DNA from 3 places in the Bombilactobacillus sp. ESL1197 genome. Region 3 is predicted to be linked to each of the others. Evidence: riboswitches for the same ligand, from Rfam matches in the RefSeq annotation. Region 3 holds a riboswitch; each other region holds the start of a gene.

Region 1 (2,278 bases), 190 kb from region 3:
TGGAAGTACTAAATAGCATTTGAGAAAGCAGTCTTCACAAAAATGTTCGCAAATTTTTAAAAATTTGTGGGCATTTTTTGTTTTAACTTTTTTTAACTAGCGAAATTAATAATTATCGTACAAAAAAGCCAGTATCTGAGTATAATTATTTATATGAAAAAAACTACAAAGTTCGTCATATTCTTTTTAGCAATCTTCTTAGTTGGTGGTCTAGGTTATTATTTGTTTATCGCCGCCGATGGTCTGCATAATCCGTTCACTTACCATCAAGAGGTTTTATTAGATGTACCTTACGAAAATCAACTAGAGGATAATCCTTTAAAAAATGGCTGTGAAGTGACTTCATTGTCAATGTTATTGCGATACTATGGTTTTCACGAAACTAAAAATGACTTGGCAGCTCAGATTGACCGTCAGCCTTTTTTGGTAGATGCGACGCACCATGGTGATCCGCGTAAGGGTTTTGTTGGTAATATCAAAGATGGTTATGCAGCTATGGGCGTTTACGTGGAACCAATTAGTAAGTTGTGTCGGCAAATTGTCGGTAACAAATATCAGGTTCACAGTGGCGAAAATTTACAGCCAGCCGATTTAAAACGTTTGATACACCATGAGAAACCAGTTTGGATTTTGGCTACGTTAGATTTTCAACCAGTGACCAAAAATGATTTGCTCAAATGGAAGACGCCTTCAGGAACAATGACCGTCAGTCCTTTGATTCATTCGGTAGTTGTGACTGGTATTGATCAACATTATTTTTATGTAAATGACCCACTCAAGAAAAAAGATCGGAAAGTTCCAATTAAAAAATTATTGCGTTCCTTTACGGGAATGCGAGCTCAATATTTATATTTAAGTCAAAAATAAATTTGGGTGTTCCTAAATCAACAAAAGCTACTATAATGAATTTTAGAAAGTCTACGGGGTGCTAAATAGCTGAGAACATACTCGTGAACCTGATCTAGATAATACTAGCGCAGGAATAGACACAAAATAAGCTGGCAGCTAATTGTTGATAACTGATCTTGAGATAAGGGAATTGTTTTGAGATCTGGCTGAAGCTGATTAGTTCTTGAACTTATTTTGGCTTCAAGATGTTTTTAAGGCTGTGAACCCCCTTCGACTTTAATTCAATAGTTGGAGGAAACAGTGATGACGAAACAAAGTTTGCAGGTCAAAAGATTAACAGTGATAGCATTAATGATTGCGTTGGATTTTATCCTATCACCAATTTTGAGAGTCGAGGGCATGGCTCCCATGTCGAGTGTTGTCAATATCATTGCGGCGGTATTAATGAATCCGTTCGCTGCGACGTTGATGGCCTTGATTTGTGGGTTAATGCGGATGCTATTTTTAGGTATTCCGCCATTAGCTTTAACAGGAGCGGTTTTTGGCGCTTTTTTAGCGGCATTCTTTTACAAAGTTTGGCCGCATTCGTGGGCAGCTGCTCTGGGAGAAATAATTGGTACGGGCATTATTGGTTCATTATTATCTTATCCAGTAATGGCCTGGTTCACAGGATCAGCTAGTGGCTTATATTTATTCGTTTATACGCCCCGTTTTTTAGGCGCAGCCATTATGGGTTCTATTGTATCTTGTTTATTATTAATTAAATTGGGTAAATTATCTACCTTTCAAAAGATCCAAAAGTTATTTCGTTAAAAAATAAAAAATGAGGCTCGGACCAAAATTGTCCGAGCCTCATTTTAGTATTAAAAAAATTCTTCAATTGACTTTAAGCTTGGGGGAGCTCGTTTAAAATAGTGCCCTTTTGCAAATCATCAATTTCGGCTACGCGAAAGTTGTTTTCTTCTAGTTCATGAACAATTTTTGCTAGCGTAGCTGGTGTCAGTCCCGATTGTAACGTAAATAAATTCCGCCGTACGAGAGCTGTTTTGCGGGCATCCAAGGTTAAGCAACCAGCAATATTAGCATAGCGACTAATAATTGAAGACATAGCTGCTAATTCGCCGCTTTGTCCCGAGGAAATTACCGTTAAGACGTAACTACCAGTATTAATATTCCAGGCTTCAGATAACATATTTAATAATTTAGTATGTGTTAAAATTCCGTAAAAATGGTTGTTCTCGTCTAAAACAGCAATGTAAGGTAAATCTTTAATATTAAAAAAGACTTTAAAAAAGGGAGCGTTCACGGGAATGGTTTTGGTTGCATTCTTGATTAGATAGGTAACTGGTAAGTTCATATCACCCCCACGTGATTTGTGACGGTAAATGTGCATTTTATAAATATTGCCCCGAAAGATTGTTCCCGTTTC
Region 2 (2,278 bases), on a different contig from region 3:
TAAACTAGTTGCTGCGGAGTAAGCATCCATAAAGGTTGTGGTAACGGTCGCGAAGATGATAATTAATAAAGCGATGATGCCCAAATTGGTTTGTGCTAGGGTTTGGTTAAAATTAGTTTGTCCAGATTTTAAAACGGCTAATAATCCTAGGACAAACATGGCACAGCTACCGAGAAAGTAACCCAGGACGCTCACTAAACTTTCCTTCACTGGCTGCTGTCCTTGATAGGTATAATCACCAATCAATGGTAGCCAAGATAAGACCATCGTCACGTTGAGTTCTACCGCACTGCCAAAACTGATCGGAGTGAGTTTTAGCTGCTGTGCATGAGGGAAAGAATGTGTCAGCAAAATTCCTGCTACTAAAAGCATCCCGATAGCTAAGAGAATAACTACTAAATTATTGATTCGAAAGAGCCATTGATGGTTCAATAATAGCCAAATAATAATTAATCCCGCTACAATTACTGCCATGACCACGGTATTATGATAATTAAATAACTTCTGTGCCAGACTATTTAAAGCCAATTGCGCATTGACTATCATCACTGCCGTCCAACCGAGTAACTGTAACGCATTCAAACCAGAGAAAATTTCAACTCCAGCCTTACCAAAGATACTTTGTGTGACGGCAATGGCTGGTTGTTGTTTAATTGCTGAAAGATAAGCTGCGGGTAATAAAAATAAAAAACAGCCAATCAAGTGCCCGATAATAATGGCACTAATACCCTTCCCCCATCCTAGGGGAGCCATTAAGGTTCCAGTAACAATTTCAGCAATTGAGATTGCTGTTCCCAGCCACAATAAAAATAAACTACTCAACTTTGTTTGTTGCATTTTGCACACACTTTCCGAATAAATACTTGGTTGTGGCAATAAAAAAGTATTCTTTTACGATTCAGCAACAATTTCGCAAAAAGAATACTTTCAATTGATCACAATTCCTACGTTTGTCTTAACAAAACAGGTTCGAAGGGTCTGATTTTCATCATTCTCAGCACAGATAGGCTCCCCTTTGCGATAATTATATGTTTACAGATGCTAGTTTATAACGTTTACATAAAAAGTACAACATTTAATTGATATGTATTTGGGCATGAAACCAATGTTGGAAAAAGAATAGATATCCGCAACTTGCTTATCCTGTGTGAAAATTAAGCAAGAAGCTTCTGCTATGTATTTTTTAACAAAGAACGTTACTTTAAATGTTAATAATTGGTTCACTGACTTTATTTGAATATTTAAATGGTGATAAAACTATATTTTTTAAATTATTATGCCTTATTATTTAATAATAGTATTTTTTGACCATATAGATCTACGTTTAAAAGAGCTTATATATATATATATATATATATTTGGAATCTAATTTCTACAGTAAGTAAAATACATTATAGTAATAAATACTAATTAACTAAACAAAATAATTTGTTATCAAAGCCTTATATATTTAAGATATATTATTATTTTTAATGATTAAAGAATTATTTCGATTTATAATAAAATAATCCATTTGATTAACTAATTGGTTTTAATAATTATAATTTGAAATGAAAATAATTTGTATTAATAAATAGTACTGATGTTTAATGATTAACATATTTAATACTTTCTTTAAAAATAAAAGGTAAACTTATAAGCATCTAAATAATTATTTATTTAGAGCCTTTTTTAACTTTGATAAGTATCAAACAATTTCAAAATTTAAATAACAACTAAAAATATGTTACGTGAAATTTAGATTATTAAACACTTAATCAGTTTTTTTACTGAACGTTGAACACGGTTATATATTTGGATGTATTTTTCACTTAATGTTAATGCAATAAAAATACTTTAGATAAATTTGAAAAATACTAAAGTTCAGTTTCTATAAAAAATTAGGCAAATGTATTTTGGGTATCAAAATGATACCCAAAGGTACAAGTCCTATGAGCAATAATTCTTTAATCATTAAAAATAATAATATATCTTAAATATATAAGGCTTTGATAACAAATTATTTTGTTTAGTTAATTAGTATTTATTACTATAATGTATTTTACTTACTGTAGAAATTAGATTCCAAATATATATATATATATATATATAAGCTCTTTTAAACGTAGATCTATATGGTCAAAAAATACTATTATTAAATAATAAGGCATAATAATTTAAAAAATATAGTTTTATCACCATTTAAATATTCAAATAAAGTCAGTGAACCAATTATTAACATTTAAAGTAACGTTCTTTGTTAAAAAATACATAGCAGAAGCTTCTTGCTTAATTTTCA
Region 3 (2,278 bases):
TTTAGCAGGTTATCATGCTTCCTTTATGTTCTCCTTAGTCTTTGCTGTGATTGGTGTGGTTTTGGCCTTCTTCTTAAAAGAAAAGAACCAGGCTAAAGATGTTGATGTGAACAAAGTAGTAAAGGGGGGTGAATAGGCATGATTTTAGTAACTTTAGTTATCGGTGCAGTCGCTACCTTTATGAGTTTTGTCTATTTAAGAAAACCACTTTTACGGACATTCGCTACGCTTATTGCTTTAATTATTTTCGGATTGTCACTCGTCTTTTTAGTCTTGAATGATTATAATCACTTCGGTATGCACCAAGTGACCGAAAGTAAAACTACCCAGATTTACCCAGCTAAATCAGCTAATGGCTTGAACTTAATGTTGTATAAGACTGTGGGTACCAATGGAAAAGAAACGGTGCAAGTTTATAAAACTGATCCAGATCAGAAAAAGCCCGTTCATTCACAAGTTAATGAAGAAACAATTTCTAATAACCACATTAAGTCCACCACTAAACAGGACGGTTCTTTAAAAGAGACGGTTACGCGTTGGAAGTATAAATCAAATGCGGATAAGATTTGGTTTGGCGTTTCTGGGATGGATAATAAATTAGTTAAACGGGTTAATACGTTCTATTTGCCTAAGAATTGGTTACATTTATCAATGAATCAAGTTAAGCAATTACAAAAGAAAATGGCCCAAATGAAAACGCCAGCTGGTCAAGCGCAAGTTAAAACACAAGCTCAAGCTTATGTTAAACAAAAATTGGCTGCTGCAGCGAAGAAAGATCCTAGTTTAATGACTAATAAGGCCCAGATGGCAGCTTTGAGTAAACAATATGCGCAAGAATTTCAAACGCAATTGATTAAAAAAGCAGTTGGTCAATAAACTGTGTGACAACAACTAAATGTTCCAAATAGACTTTTGAGAAATTTCTCAAAAGTCTATTTTTTTGGATGTTTTCTTGTGTTTTAACATCAATTCGGTTACACTCGAATTAAATTAAATCAGATTATCATCGCAAAGGGGAGCTCTAAATAGCTGAGAGTGATTAAGTTCAGACCCTTGGAACCTGTTTGTTAGTACAAGCGTAGGAATTGTGATGAGTGGTAGACACTCTTTTTTGCGAGATAGTTAAAAAGGAGTGTTTTTTGATGTCAAAAAATAAGTTACAAACGTTGGTTGAAGGTGCAATCATCGTGGCGCTAGCCATGGCTTTGTCGTATATTCCTCACAGTTTAGGAATTTCCTCAATTGAGATTTTGTATGGAGTCGTTCCTTTGTGTTTATATTCTTGGCGCCGGGGTGTTAAAGCCGGCATTATCGCTGGTATTGTGTGGGGATTATTGGATTTGATTTTACGAGGCTTAAGTAGTGGTTCGGTTTTAAATGTGTGGCAAGGAATATTGGAATATCCTGTGGCCTTTGGGGTCTTAGGCTTAGCTGGTCTTTGGGCACCTGTGATTGAGCAGCGGATTCAACAACACCGATCGATTTTGCCAGCAGTATTAGTTAGTAGTAGTGTTGCATTATTTATCAAATACTTTTGTCATTTTGTGGCGGGCGTCTTGGTGTGGAGTTCTTATGCTCCCAAAGCATTTAATCCGTGGACATGGTCGTTATTAGTTAATGGTGGTAGTGCAGTTGCCAGTTTAGTTTTTGCGTTAATCGTCTTTGGCTGTTTAAAAAATATTTTAGTTAAATTATTAAATTTAAAAACAAAATAAATTAAAGATAGTCATTTGAGTTTAATTTCTTTATAATGTTATTGAAAACGTTTATAAAGAGAGGTGCTCTGAATGTACTATGTAGTAATGCAATCGCATGATATCCGTGATAATCTAGCCACTGAGCAGTATTTAATGAATAATAAGGATTTTGATGAACCACTAGTATTGTTTTATATTGAAAGTCCTTGTATTATTGTTGGTCATAATCAAAACACAATTGAAGAATTGAATAACGACTATGTCCGTCAACATCAAATCACGGTTACTCGACGACTTTCGGGGGGCGGCGCAGTATATCAAGACTTAGGTAATCTTTGTTTTAGTTTTGTAGTCGATGCAAAAGATGAAAAGTTTGGTGACTTTAAAAAAATAACCCAACCGCTGGTTGACGCCTTACACCGCTTAGGGGCAACTGGGGCACAAGTTTCCGGGCGCAATGATATTTTAATAGACGGTAAAAAGTTTTCGGGCAATGCCATGTATACCAAGAATGGCAAAACTTTCTCACATGGTACTTTATCGTATGATGTCGATTTAGACGTCTTGACAAAAGCCTTGCA

The links. A riboswitch is a leader RNA that binds a small molecule or an ion and turns the genes downstream of it on or off. The one in region 3 is predicted to bind thiamine pyrophosphate.
Region 1: another riboswitch for thiamine pyrophosphate. It lies ahead of thiW (energy coupling factor transporter S component ThiW); the one in region 3 lies ahead of thiT (energy-coupled thiamine transporter ThiT).
Region 2: another riboswitch for thiamine pyrophosphate. It lies ahead of cytX (putative hydroxymethylpyrimidine transporter CytX); the one in region 3 lies ahead of thiT (energy-coupled thiamine transporter ThiT).

The regions. Positions count from the first base shown of each region.
Region 1 is NZ_JBYLTY010000001.1:581,934-584,211, forward strand. Features, by position in the region: gene AC3B6B_RS02405 (C39 family peptidase) at 154-867, shown strand; TPP riboswitch at 912-1,000, shown strand; gene thiW (energy coupling factor transporter S component ThiW) at 1,153-1,662, shown strand; gene cbpA (cyclic di-AMP binding protein CbpA) at 1,736-2,278, opposite strand, start outside.
Region 2 is NZ_JBYLTY010000002.1:368,736-371,013, reverse strand. Features, by position in the region: gene cytX (putative hydroxymethylpyrimidine transporter CytX) at 1-837, opposite strand, end outside; TPP riboswitch at 925-1,025, opposite strand.
Region 3 is NZ_JBYLTY010000001.1:396,078-398,355, forward strand. Features, by position in the region: gene AC3B6B_RS01640 (MDR family MFS transporter) at 1-136, shown strand, start outside; gene AC3B6B_RS01645 (DUF4811 domain-containing protein) at 139-876, shown strand; TPP riboswitch at 1,003-1,102, shown strand; gene thiT (energy-coupled thiamine transporter ThiT) at 1,143-1,715, shown strand; gene lplA (lipoate--protein ligase) at 1,788-2,278, shown strand, end outside.